3 linked regions of the Ruegeria pomeroyi DSS-3 genome follow. Each later gene encodes a partner of the first gene's protein in a complex. Links are inferred from orthologs where the notes say so. Each region holds a gene or a part of one and is shown on either strand. Other genes may lie near its edges.

What was found. The genes of interacting proteins can lie anywhere in the genome.
Region 2: the proteins of SPO_RS09620 (region 1) and eno are in contact, whole or in part, in a solved structure (PDB 2FYM), measured with the Escherichia coli proteins. The link is inferred for Ruegeria pomeroyi DSS-3 from one-to-one orthologs.
Region 3: the proteins of SPO_RS09620 (region 1) and pnp are in contact, whole or in part, in a cryo-EM structure (PDB 9QH0), measured with the Escherichia coli proteins. The link is inferred for Ruegeria pomeroyi DSS-3 from one-to-one orthologs.

What each region holds. Positions count from the first base shown.
Region 1 is NC_003911.12:2,017,493-2,023,875, forward strand. Bases 1-3,512 are described here. They hold SPO_RS09620 (Rne/Rng family ribonuclease), read left to right. Parts: upstream 1-330; coding sequence 331-3,312; downstream 3,313-3,512. Other genes in these bases: SPO_RS09625 (sulfurtransferase TusA family protein), read right to left, coding at 3,345-3,512. Outside these bases: more of SPO_RS09625, read right to left, coding at 3,513-3,578; SPO_RS09630 (cytochrome c biogenesis CcdA family protein), read left to right, coding at 3,704-4,456; SPO_RS09635 (hypothetical protein), read left to right, coding at 4,612-5,844; SPO_RS09640 (cytochrome P450), read left to right, coding at 5,841-6,383. UniProt on the Escherichia coli protein: Endoribonuclease that plays a central role in RNA processing and decay. Required for the maturation of 5S and 16S rRNAs and the majority of tRNAs. Also involved in the degradation of most mRNAs.
Region 2 is NC_003911.12:2,623,602-2,626,736, reverse strand. Bases 1-2,919 are described here. They hold eno (phosphopyruvate hydratase), read left to right. Parts: upstream 1-780; coding sequence 781-2,058; downstream 2,059-2,919. Other genes in these bases: SPO_RS12560 (haloacid dehalogenase type II), read left to right, coding at 2,252-2,919; SPO_RS12570 (DMT family transporter), read left to right, coding at 1-631. Also shown: more of SPO_RS12560, read left to right, coding at 2,920-2,977; SPO_RS12555 (hypothetical protein), read right to left, coding at 2,958-3,135. UniProt on the Escherichia coli protein: Catalyzes the reversible conversion of 2-phosphoglycerate (2-PG) into phosphoenolpyruvate (PEP). It is essential for the degradation of carbohydrates via glycolysis.
Region 3 is NC_003911.12:3,590,610-3,593,733, reverse strand. Bases 1-2,908 are described here. They hold pnp (polyribonucleotide nucleotidyltransferase), read left to right. Parts: upstream 1-336; coding sequence 337-2,481; downstream 2,482-2,908. Other genes in these bases: SPO_RS17160 (TetR/AcrR family transcriptional regulator), read left to right, coding at 2,676-2,908; SPO_RS17170 (glyoxalase superfamily protein), read left to right, coding at 1-124. Also shown: more of SPO_RS17160, read left to right, coding at 2,909-3,124. UniProt on the Escherichia coli protein: Involved in mRNA degradation. Catalyzes the phosphorolysis of single-stranded polyribonucleotides processively in the 3'- to 5'-direction. Also involved, along with RNase II, in tRNA processing.

The sequences.
Region 1 (6,383 bases):
ACCCTTTAGAGTTTCGCTGCTCTGCCCCCGCTGGCACAGATCCCGGAGACAAAGCAGACCGATTGGCCCCCTGACCGGGGCAATGTAATGCCTTCGCCCGCTTGCCGGGGGACAGGAATAAATGGGCAGGCCCGGGACACGCCCGGCCTGTCGGAGAAGAACCGCGATGACGCGCGCGCAACTTTCGAGTGGACGAGCAGAGGGGCAAAACGCCGATCTCTGCCGCGCGGCGTCTCCAATCGCCCTGACAAGACACCCGCCAAATCGTGACCCCCTTAGGACGGTTCTGCCGCCCGGGAGGTTGCGCATTGCGCGGTGCACCAAGGAAACATGGCAAAGAAGATGCTCATTGATGCCACCCACGCGGAGGAAACCCGCGTCGTGGTGGTCGACGGCAACAAGGTCGAGGAATTCGATTTTGAGTCCGAAAACAAACGCCAGCTAGCTGGCAATATCTATCTGGCAAAGGTCACCCGGGTCGAACCCTCGCTCCAGGCGGCATTTGTCGATTACGGCGGCAACCGTCACGGGTTCCTCGCCTTCTCGGAAATTCATCCCGACTACTACCAGATCCCCGTCGCCGACCGTCAGGCGCTGATGGAGGAAGAGCGCGCCTATGCCGAGGCGCAGAAGGCGCGCGACGAGGATGAGGAAGGCGGTAAATCCCGCTCCAAACCCAAGCGCAGCCGCAGCCGCTCGCGCAGCAAGGCCGAAAGCCTGCGCTCCTCCGATCCGGTCGAGACCATGGATGTGAGCGAGACCGAGATCAGCGGCATGGAGACGATCGACCTCGACGAGGGCGATGATCGCGACGATATCGACCTGATCGAAGGCAGCTCGCCGATGGAGCGCGTCGCCGAGACGCCAGTGGAAGAGCCCGAGGACGGCGCCGATGAGACGGTGGATCAGACGGCGGATCAGGCGGCGGATGAGGCTGCTGATGCGGCCGAGGACACCGACACGACCGAAACTGACGGTGAAACCGCGCAGGACAACACCGAGGATCGCGCCGACGAGGCCGATGACGAGGATGAGGATGACGGCGAAGACGCCCCGCGCCCCCGGCGCGGCAAGGCCGATGCCGCCTCCAAGGATGACAGCATCGAATCCATCGCCGAAGAGGACGATGCCGAGGATCTGCGCCCGGCCCGCAAGCCGCGTGCGCGCAAGTACAAGATCCAGGAAGTGGTCAAGGTGCGCCAGGTGATGCTGGTGCAGGTCGTGAAGGAAGAGCGCGGCAACAAGGGCGCGGCGCTGACCACCTATCTCAGCCTCGCGGGCCGCTATTGCGTCCTGATGCCCAACACCGCGCGCGGTGGCGGCATCAGCCGCAAGATCACCAATGCGGTCGACCGCAAGAAACTCAAAGAGATCGCCGCCGAGATGGACGTGCCCCAGGGCGCGGGCCTGATCGTGCGCACGGCGGGCGCCAAGCGCACCAAGGCCGAGATCAAGCGCGACTATGAATACCTCCAGCGCATGTGGGAGCAGATCCGCGAACTGACGCTGAAATCCATCGCGCCGGCCAAGATCTATGAGGAAGGCGACCTGATCAAACGCTCGATCCGCGACCTCTATAATCGCGACATCGACGAGGTTCTGGTCGAGGGCGAAGGCGGTTACCGCATCGCCAAGGACTTCATGAAGATGATCATGCCGAGCCACGCCAAGAACGTGCAGCGGTATGAGGATCAGCTGCCGCTGTTCGCGCGCTTCCAGGTGGAAAGCTATCTGAACTCGATGTTCAACCCGACGGTGCAGTTGAAATCCGGTGGTTACATCGTGATCGGCGTGACCGAGGCACTGGTGGCCATCGACGTGAACTCAGGCCGGGCCACCAAGGAAGGCTCGATCGAGGAAACCGCGCTCAAGACCAATCTCGAGGCCGCCGAAGAGGTGGCCCGCCAGCTGCGCCTGCGCGACCTGGCCGGTCTGATCGTGATCGACTTCATCGACATGGACGAGCGCAAGAACAATGCCGCCGTCGAGAAACGGATGAAGGACAAGCTGAAGACCGACCGTGCCCGCATCCAGGTGGGCCGGATCTCGGGCTTTGGCCTGATGGAAATGTCGCGTCAGCGCCTGCGCCCCGGCATGATCGAGGCCACCACCCAGCCGTGCCCCTCGTGCCACGGCACCGGCCTTATCCGCTCGGACGACAACATGGCGCTGAGCATCCTGCGCCAGATCGAGGAGGAAGGCACCCGCCGCCGCTCGCGCGAGGTGCTGGTGCGCTGCCCGGTGGGCATCGCCAACTACCTGATGAACCAGAAACGCGAACATATCGCGCAGATCGAGGCGCGCTATGGTCTGAGCGTGCGCATCGAGGGCGATGCGCATCTGGTCAGCCCCGATTTCAGCCTTGAGAAGTTCAAGACCGCCACCCGCTCGGTGCCTCAGGTGCAGGCGCCGGTGGTTTCGGTGGACTCGCGGCTGATGGACCAGATCGACGCCGACGAGGCCTTCGAGGAAGAGGACGAGGCCGAAGAGGTCCGGACCGAACCCCGCGGCGAGACCGCTGGCGAAGGGGACGGCGACGGCAAGCCCAAGCGGAAACGGCGTCGGCGGCGTCGGCGCAAGAACGGCGGCAATGGTGGCGAGGACAGCACGGCCGACGGCGACAGTGGCGAGATCGGTGACGAGGCGGCCGAGGATGCGGCGGATGCCGCGCCCGAGGCAGCCGAAGACGCAGCCGTGACCGAGGCCGAGGCGGAACCCGCAGCGGCCGAGGGCGGCGAAGCCGAGGTTGAAGCCGTGGCTGAGGCTGAGGCTGAAGCTGAAGCTCCGGCCAAGACCCCGAGAAAGCGCACCCGCACGCGCAAGAAACCGGTCAAGGCCGAAGCGGCTGCCGAGGCGCCTGCCGACGCGATGGCAAGCGCGGATGTCCCTGCCGTTGAGGGCGACGCTGGCGAAACCCCGGCCGAGGCGGATGCCGAGGCTGAGGCCGCGCCGGTCAAGAAAACGCCCAAGCCGCGCAAACCGCGCAGCCGCAGCAAAAAGGCCGAGGCGCCCGCCGAGGCTGCCGAGGCAAGCGTAGCGGCCGAGGCCCCGGCAGCGGAAAGCGTCGAAGCCGAGCCTGCAACCGCCGTCGAGGCAACAGCGCCCGAGGCAGTGGCCGAGACGGTTGTGGACGAGGCGGCGCAGCCCGCCGAGGATGCCATAGCGGCCCCGGCAGAGCCGGAAGCGGCGCCTGAACCGGAAGTGGCTCAGGCAGAGCCGGCAGCGCCCGAGATGGCGGTTGCCGAGGCCGAGGCGGAACCCGATGGCCCGCCGAAGCCGAAACGGCGCGGCTGGTGGTCGCTGGGTCAATAAACAAAAAAGGCGGGTCCCAGGACCCGCCTTTTTCAATCCGCCTTGCGGATCAGGTATATCTGGTGGTCCGGCGCCTCGTCCTGGCCAATCAGCGCATGGCCGGCCTCGGCGCAGAAATGGGGCACGTCCACCACTGCTGCCGGATCGTCGGCCAATAGCCGCAGCACCGCGCCGGGCGCCATGGATTTCAGCCTTTTGCGGGCCTTGAGCACGGGCAGGGGACACAGCAGCCCCAGCGCGTCGAGGGTCTCGAAATCGTCGGTCATGCCCCGCAGATACGCCCGGGCCGCGCGCCTGTCCAGCGCCGGGCGCGACATTGCTACAACACGGCCACGAGGATGTGACCGCATGGCCTCGTGACCTTGCCCGCGCGATCACCTATGTGCAGGTCATGTTCGAATTAGAAATCATCGACGCGGGGCTTTTGCCCGCCATGTTCGTGGCGCTCCTTGGTGGGATCGTCAGCTTTCTCAGCCCCTGTGTGCTGCCCATCGTGCCGCCCTATCTGGCCTATATGAGCGGGGTCACCCTGGGCGAGATCCAGGATCAGGCCGCCGCCCGGCGCAAGGCGACGCTGGCGGCACTGTTCTTTGTGCTGGGTCTGTCGACCGTCTTTCTGCTCCTGGGCTTTACCGCCTCGGCCTTTGGCGCCTTTGTGCTGTCCAATCAGGAACTGTTTGCCAAGGTGTCGGGCGTGGTGGTCATCGTATTCGGCCTGCACTTTCTGAGCGTCTTTCGCATTCCGCTGCTGGATCGCGAGGCCCGGATGCAGACCGGCGATGCCGGGGGATCGGTGTTTGGCGCCTATGTGCTGGGGCTGGCCTTTGCCTTTGGCTGGACGCCCTGTATCGGGCCGCAGCTGGGTGCGATCCTGTCGCTGGCGGCGTCCGAGGCCTCGGTGGCGCGCGGCACGCTTTTGTTGGGTGTCTATGCGGCGGGTCTGGGGGTTCCCTTCCTGCTTGCGGCCATGTTCCTCAGCCGCTCGATGGCGCTGATGAACCGGATCAAGCCGCATATGGGCCTGATCGAAAAGGTGATGGGCGGGCTGTTGCTGTTTGTCGGCATCATGCTGGTCACTGGCCTGTTCACCCAGTTCAGCTGGTGGCTGCTCGAGGCCTTCCCGGCGCTGGCGGAACTGGGCTGAGCGGGGCCGGGGGGCTGTCTGCCCCCCCGCCGTCGGGCCGTTGGCCCGCCGCCCCCCGAGAGTATCTGCAACCAGAAAGAAGCAGCAGGATTGTCACCGCTTGGGCTTAATCTTGCCCCAGTGATGCGCTAGGCTGCGACCAAAGAGGTCGAGCCATGAGCAGTGTCCCATCCGCAGGTCAGGTCCGCCGGCGCCGGGTGTTCTATATCCCCGGCTATGACCCGATTCATCCCCGCCGCTACCGCGAGCTTTATCGCAAGGAAAGCGCCGAGCAGGCGCGGATCTCGGGCTATTCGGTTACGCTGAAACCCAAGACCACCAAGGGCCCCTATGGTTGGCATGTCAGGTCTGAGCAGGACGGTGCCGAGGTTGCGGCGGATGTAGAAGTGCTGGTCTGGTCCGATATCGTGCGCGGCAGCATGTCGAACACGATCCCGGCCACCTATGCGCAACTTGCGCGTACCGCCTGGACCTATATTGCCTCGGGCGTTCTGTGGCGGCTGATGCGATTGAGGAAAGGTCCGGTGATCGCCGCGCTTTACCCGGTGGGGATGCTGCTGGCGCAGCTGTTCGCCGCGCTCTTTCTGGTCTGGTTGGGTTGGCGGCTGGGCGGGCTGACCGGATGGCCGCTTGCCGCACTGGCCGGGATGGGCGTGGGCGCGGGCGCGGGGGTCTATCTGCTGCGCTGGTTCCGTTCCAAGGACGGCACGTTCTTTGCCTATTACCTGATGCATGACTATGCCTATTCGGCGCGCTGGCGCGGTGCCAACCCGCCCGAGCTGGAGGCGCGGATCGGCGATTTTGCCGAGCGGATCGCCGGGGCACTGGCCAGCGATGCGGACGAGGTGCTGGTGGTGGGCCATTCCTCGGGCGCGCATGTGGGCGTGTCGGTGCTGGCCGATCTGATCCGGGCAGGCCGGGTGCCGGCCGATGGTCCGGCGCTGGGGTTTCTGACGCTGGGGCAGGTGGTGCCGATGGTGTCCTTCCTGCCCGAGGCGCAGCGGCTGCGCGCCGATCTGCATTACCTGTGCACCCGCGACGAGCTGGCCTGGGTCGATGTCTCGGCGCCGGGCGATGGCTGCGCCTTCGCGCTGTGTGATCCGGTTTCGGTCAGCGGCGTTGCCCCGGCGACGGGCAAGCGCTGGCCGCTGGTGCTGTCGGCGGCCTTTACCAAGACGCTGAGCCCGGCCCGCTGGGCCGAGCTGCGCTGGCGTTTCTTCCGGCTGCATTTCCAGTACCTCTGCGCCTTCGATCAGGTGGGGGATTACGACTATTTCCGCATCACTGCCGGGCCGCAGACGCTGGCCGCGCGCTATCGCGACCGGGCGCCGTCGAAATCGCGGATCGAGCGGGCGGTGAGCAAATATACCGATATGGGCGCATCATGATCCCGCCCAAACCCCCCGCGCGCCCGGACAAGGTCTCGCTCTGGCGCTATCTCAGACTGTTCCGCCAGGACCTGCTGTCGGCGCAGCCAGCACGGCTGTACCGGGCCTGGATGGCCGAGTTCCGCACGCCCTTCTTCCGGTCCTACCTGGTGAACCAGCCCGATCTGGTGGACACGGTGCTGAAAGGGCGGCCCGACGATTTTCCCAAATCCAACCGCATCAGCGAGGGGTTGCGGCCGCTGCTGGGCAATTCTGTCTTTCTGACCAATGGCGAGACCTGGAAACGCCAGCGACGCATCATCGACCCAGCATTCGAGGGCGGGCGCCTGCGCGATACCTTTCCCGCCATGTGGGCGGCGTCCGAGGCGGCGGTGAACCGGCTGGCGGCACAGGCCGGGCAGGAGACCGAGATCGAAGAGGTCACCAGCCACGCGGCGGCGGATGTGATTTTCCGCACCCTGTTCTCGATCCCGATCGAACATGAGGTGGCAGCGCAGGTCTTTACTCGGTTCCGGGCCTATCAGCGGGCGCAACCGCTG
Region 2 (3,135 bases), 610 kb from region 1 along the record:
CGCTCTGTCGCTGGTCGATCTGTCCACCGTTGCGGCCGTGTTCCAGGCGATGCCGCTGGTGGTGACGATGGGGGCGGCGCTGTTTCTGGGCGAGCAGGTGGGCTGGCGCCGCTGGAGCGCCATCACGGTCGGCTTTGTCGGCGTTCTGATGATCATCCGCCCCGGCATGGCCGGGTTCCAGCCTGCGCAGCTTCTTGTCGTGGCCTCGGTCATCAGCGTGGCGGCGCGCGATCTGATCACCCGGCGGATCGACGCGCATGTGGCCTCGGCGGTGGTGTCGTTTCAGGCTTATCTGGCGTTGATCCTTGGAGGGGCCGGGATACTGCTGGTCTCGGGAACCGCGCTGGTCCCCGTCGAGCCGGGCCATTGGGGTCCCTATGCGGGCGCGATCCTGTTCGGGGTTCTGGGCTATTACGGCATCGTCACCGCGATGCGGGTGGGCGAGGCCTCGGTCGTGACGCCGTTCCGCTATACGCGGCTGTTGTTCTCGTTGCTTGCCGGAGTGCTGGTCTTTGGCGAACGGCCCGACTGGCCCACCCTGGCGGGCGGGGCGCTGATCATCGGCTCGGGGCTTTATACATTTCTGCGCGAACGGCGTCTGGCGCGGGAACTGGCGGCGGTGCCGGCCTGATCGCGGGCTGGACGCTGTTGGCGCAAACAGGGATGTGTTAGCCCTAACTGCGCGTTTTTGCGCGTGTTAGCGATAGCAGTCATGGTTTACTTTCGCCCCGCGGCTGCTATGAGAGCGGCAATCCAATTGCAGAGTCGGGGACCGATTTCATGAGCACCATCATCGATATTCACGCGCGCGAGATTCTGGACAGCCGGGGCAATCCGACCGTCGAGGTCGACGTGGTTCTGGAAGACGGCACCATGGGCCGCGCTGCCGTGCCCTCGGGCGCCTCGACCGGCGCCTATGAGGCGGTCGAGCGCCGCGATGGCGACAAGAGCCGCTACATGGGCAAGGGCGTGCTGGAGGCGGTGGCCGCGGTCAACGGCGAGATCGCCGAGGAGCTGGTGGGCTTTGACGCCACCGAGCAGGTCGCCATCGACGCGGCGATGATCGAACTGGACGGGACCGAGAACAAGGGCCGCCTGGGCGCCAATGCCATCCTGGGCGTGTCGCTGGCGGTGGCCAAGGCGGCGGCGGATTTCACCGCGCAGCCGCTGTACCGTTATGTGGGCGGGACTTCGGCCCGGGTGCTGCCGGTGCCGATGATGAACATCATCAATGGCGGCGAGCATGCCGACAACCCGATCGACATCCAGGAGTTCATGATCATGCCGGTGGCGGCGGAAGACATCCGCGACGCCGTGCGCATGGGCGCCGAGGTGTTCCACACGCTGAAGAAAGAGCTGTCGGCGGCCGGGCTGAGCACGGGGATCGGGGATGAGGGCGGTTTTGCGCCCAATATCGCCTCGACCCGCGAAGCGCTGGATTTCGTGCTGAAGTCGATCGAAAAGGCTGGCTACAAGCCGGGCGAGGATATCTATCTGGCGCTGGATTGCGCCGCGACCGAATACTTCAAGGACGGCAAATATGTGCTGTCCGGAGAAGGCAAAACCCTGTCCAGCGACGAGAATGTCGACTATCTGGCTGCTCTGGTCGCCGACTATCCGATCATCTCGATCGAGGATGGCATGGCCGAGGATGACTGGGCCGGCTGGAAGGCGCTGACCGACCGTCTGGGCGGCAAGGTGCAGCTGGTGGGCGACGACCTGTTCGTGACCAACCCGGCGCGCCTGGCCGAGGGGATCACCAGGGGATGCGCCAACTCGATGCTGGTGAAGGTGAACCAGATCGGCTCGCTGACCGAGACGCTGAAGGCGGTCGATATGGCCCATCGCGCGCGCTATACCAATGTGATGAGCCACCGGTCGGGCGAGACCGAGGATGCCACCATCGCCGATCTGGCGGTGGCGACCAATTGCGGTCAGATCAAGACCGGCTCGCTGGCGCGCTCGGACCGGCTGGCCAAGTACAACCAGCTGATCCGCATCGAGGAAGCGCTGGGCGAAGTGGCCGAATATGCCGGCCGTTCTATCCTGCGCGGCTGAGGCGGGGCGACCAGAAAATCGCAGATTTTCTGTGGCCATTTTTTCGCGAAAAAATGGTGGGGGCGCTGCCCCCGCCACCCTTCGGGCGGCTCCCCCGGAGTATTTCCGACCAGAAAGAAGTGGTAGGGGCTGATCGGCGAGGAAAGCCCGTCAGGGCTTGATGAGCCTCGGGATCGGGCGCAAGGATAGGGGCATGAAACCTTTGATCCAGGCCTGTCTGTTTGATGTGTTCGGTACCTGCGTGGACTGGCGCGGCTCCGTGTCGCGCGCGGTTGCAGCCGCTGTGCCCGGCGTTGAGGCCGAGGCGTTTGCGACCGCCTGGCGCGCGCAGTACGACCCGGCGATGGCGCGGGTCCGGGAAGGCGCGCGGGGCTATGTGGCGCTGGACGAGTTGCATCTGGAAAACCTTGACACCGTAGCGCGGTCGTTTGCGGTCGAGATCCCCGACCGCGTGCTGCTGAACGCGGCATGGGAACAGCTCGATCCCTGGCCGGATGTGGTGGCGGGGCTGACGCGGCTCAAGCGCGAGGTGATCATCGCGCCCTGTTCGAATGGCTCGATCGCCTTGATGACCCGCCTGGCGCGCCATGCCGGCTTGCCCTGGGACTGCATCCTGGGGGCTGATATCGCGCGCGGGTACAAGCCGCAGCCCGAGGTCTACCTAGCCTCTTGCGCGGCGCTGCGCCTGCCGCCCGAGGCGGTGATGATGGTGGCCGCCCATAACGACGATCTGATCGCGGCGCGGGCGGCGGGGCTGCGGACCGCATTCGTGCCCCGGCCAACCGAGCATGGGCCGGGACAGGTGCGGGATCTGATCGCGCAGAGCGATTGGGACGTGATCGCGGGTGATTTCATCGACCTTGCCGAGAAGGTCGCAGCACTTGGGCCCGGTGGCGGGGTCAGCCGCGCAGGCGCTTGACGATCAGCCCCACGACCAGTTGAACCACCAGTCCGGCGACACCGCCCCCGACCAGATTGCCGGCCAGGGCGCCAAGATCAGCGCCACCCGCGCCCATCAGGCCGCCCAGAAGCTGACCGCCACCCAATCCACCCAGCGCGCCGGCGATTGCGTTGCCC
Region 3 (3,124 bases), 1.6 Mb from region 1 along the record:
TGTGGTCCGGTTCGACAGTTTCTCGGCGCTGCGGCAACGGGTCAGCGGGGTGATCGGCTGGGATGGCCGGTCGAGCCACTGCACCTCGGACGGTCAGCCGCAACTGATCGTGCGCCCAGTCTGAGCCGTTGACACCAAGGCGCGCGCCGCATCCCGTGGCGCGCGCCATTTCGCTTTTAATCCGGCCCAAACTCATGTATGGGCGCAAAATCTGAGACGTGGTGCCCCGACCCCGGCACCGTGAAGGAAATGATAACGGGGTCGGCGGCAATGGGGCCGCCATTGAAACGGGAGACCCGGGATACGCCTGGGAGTGCTCCCATCTAGGATACGCACATGTTTGATGTAACGACGAAATCGATGCAGTGGGGCGAAGAAACGCTGACACTGGAATCGGGCAAGATTGCCCGTCAGGCCGACGGTTCGGTGGTCGCCACCCTGGGCGAGACCCGCGTGATGGCCAACGTGACCTTTGCCCGTGAGCAGAAGCCGGGCCAGGACTTCTTTCCCCTGACGGTTCACTATCAGGAAAAATACTATGCCGCCGGCAAGGTGCCGGGCGGTTTCTTCAAGCGCGAGGCGCGCCCGACCGAGAAAGAGACGCTGACCGCGCGTCTGATCGACCGTCCGATCCGCCCGCTGTTCGTGCCGGGCTTCAAGAACGAAGTGCTGGTGATGTGCACCGTGCTTTCGCACGACCTCGTCAACGATCCCGATATCGTTGCGATGATCGCCGCTTCGGCTGCGCTGACCATCTCGGGCGTGCCCTTCATGGGCCCGATCGCAGGCTGCCGCGTCGGCTATGTCGATGGCGAATATGTCCTGAACCCGACCGTCGACGACATGCAGGACCTGCGCCTGAACCCCGAACAGCGTCTGGACCTGGTTGTTGCCGGGACCAAGGACGCCGTGATGATGGTGGAATCCGAGGCCTATGAACTGACCGAGGCCGAGATGCTGGGCGCCGTGACCTTTGCGCACGCACAGATCCAGCCGGTGGTCGACCTGATCGTTTCCTTTGCCGAACAATGCGCCAAGGAACCGTTCGATTTCACCCCGCCGGATTACTCCGACCTCTACGCCGCCGTCAAAGCCGCCGGTGAAGAGCAGATGCGCGCCGCGTTCGCGATCACCGACAAGCAGGAGCGCACCGCGGCCGTAGCCGCCGCGCGCGAGGCCATCAAGGCCGCGCTGACCGAGGAACAGCTGGCAGACGGCAACCTCGGCTCGGCCCTGAAGAAACTCGAAGCCGGCATTCTGCGCGGCGACGTGGTCAAGGGTGGCAAGCGGATCGACGGACGTGACACCACCACCGTGCGTCCGATCGTGGCCGAAACCGGCCTGCTGCCGCGGACCCACGGGTCTGCCCTGTTCACCCGGGGCGAGACCCAGGGTCTGGTCGTGACCACGCTGGGCACCGGCGATGACGAACAGTTCATCGACGCGCTGCACGGCAACTTCAAATCCAACTTCCTGCTGCATTACAACTTCCCCCCCTATTCGGTGGGCGAGGTTGGCCGCGTGGGGTCGCCCGGCCGTCGCGAAATCGGCCATGGCAAACTGGCCTGGCGCGCGCTTCAGGCGGTGCTGCCGGCGCCGACCGACTTCCCCTATACCATCCGCGTGGTGTCCGAGATCACCGAGTCCAACGGCTCGTCCTCGATGGCATCGGTCTGCGGCGGGTCGCTGTCGATGATGGATGCGGGCGTGCCGCTGAAATCCGCCGTTGCCGGTGTGGCCATGGGCCTGATCCTGGAAGACGACGGCTCTTATGCGGTTCTGACCGACATCCTGGGTGACGAAGACCACCTGGGTGACATGGACTTCAAGGTGGCGGGCACCGAAAACGGCATCACCTCGCTGCAGATGGACATCAAGGTCGCGGGCATCACGCCCGAGATCATGGAGAAAGCCCTGTCGCAGGCCAAGGATGGCCGGATGCACATTCTGGCCGAGATGAACAAGGCGCTGTCCGGCGCTGCCGACTTCTCGGTCCACGCACCGCGCATCGAGACCATGCAGATCCCCACCGACAAGATCCGCGAAGTGATCGGTTCGGGCGGCAAGGTGATCCGCGAGATCGTCGAAGTGTCGGGCGCCAAGGTCGACATCAACGACGATGGCATCATCAAGATCGCCTCGCCCAACGGCGACTCGATCAAGAAGGCCTATGACATGATCTGGTCCATCGTGGCCGAGCCCGAAGAGGGTCAGGTCTATACCGGCAAGGTCGTGAAGATCGTCGATTTCGGCGCCTTCGTGAACTTCTTTGGCAAGCGCGACGGTCTGGTGCATGTGTCCCAGATCGAAAACCGCCGCCTGAACCATCCCTCGGACGTTCTGAAGGAAGGCCAGGAAGTGAAGGTCAAGCTCTTGGGCTTTGACGATCGCGGCAAGGTGCGCCTGTCGATGAAGGTTGTCGATCAGGAAACCGGCGAAGAGATCGTTCCGGAGAAGAAAGAAGCCTCTGAGGCGGAATAAGCCTAATTCTTCTCGCGCTAGTGGAAGCCCCGGCCCTGTGCCGGGGCTTCTTTTTTGGGCTGGGCTAAATCGCGGTTGTGTCTTTTGCCTGCGGTATTGATCTCTGTGGGTCTTGCGGTTTCCTACCGAATGGGTGTCCGCAATTCGCCGAGGGTGATGCGGCGCAGCTTCGGAGTTTGACATACCAGAGGTATTTGAAATACCTTTGGTATGCGAATCAAGGAGCGCGGCGCAGAAACATGCCAACACAAAACCGCAGAGAAGAAAGCGCGGCCGCGACGCGCCAGCTTTTGCTGGACGCGGCAGCCCGGATGTTTTCACAGCAGGGTTTTGCCAAAACCTCGCTTTCGGATATCGCCGCCAGAGCCGGTGCGACCAAAGGCGCTCTCTATCATCATTTTTCGGGCAAGGAGGCGCTCTATGCCTCCTGTTATGAACAGCAGGCCGCCAAGGTCGCCGCAATCGTCCGGGCCGCCGGTACCAGCGGTGATCCCTGGCAGGACACGCTGGAGAAATGCCGCGCCTTTCTAGGCTGTGCGCGTCTGCGTCACTTGAATGCAGTGCCGATTCAAGAAGCGATCATCGTTCTCGGCTGGCAACGCTGGCGCGAGCTCGATTCCGCACACACCATGGGGGAACTGGA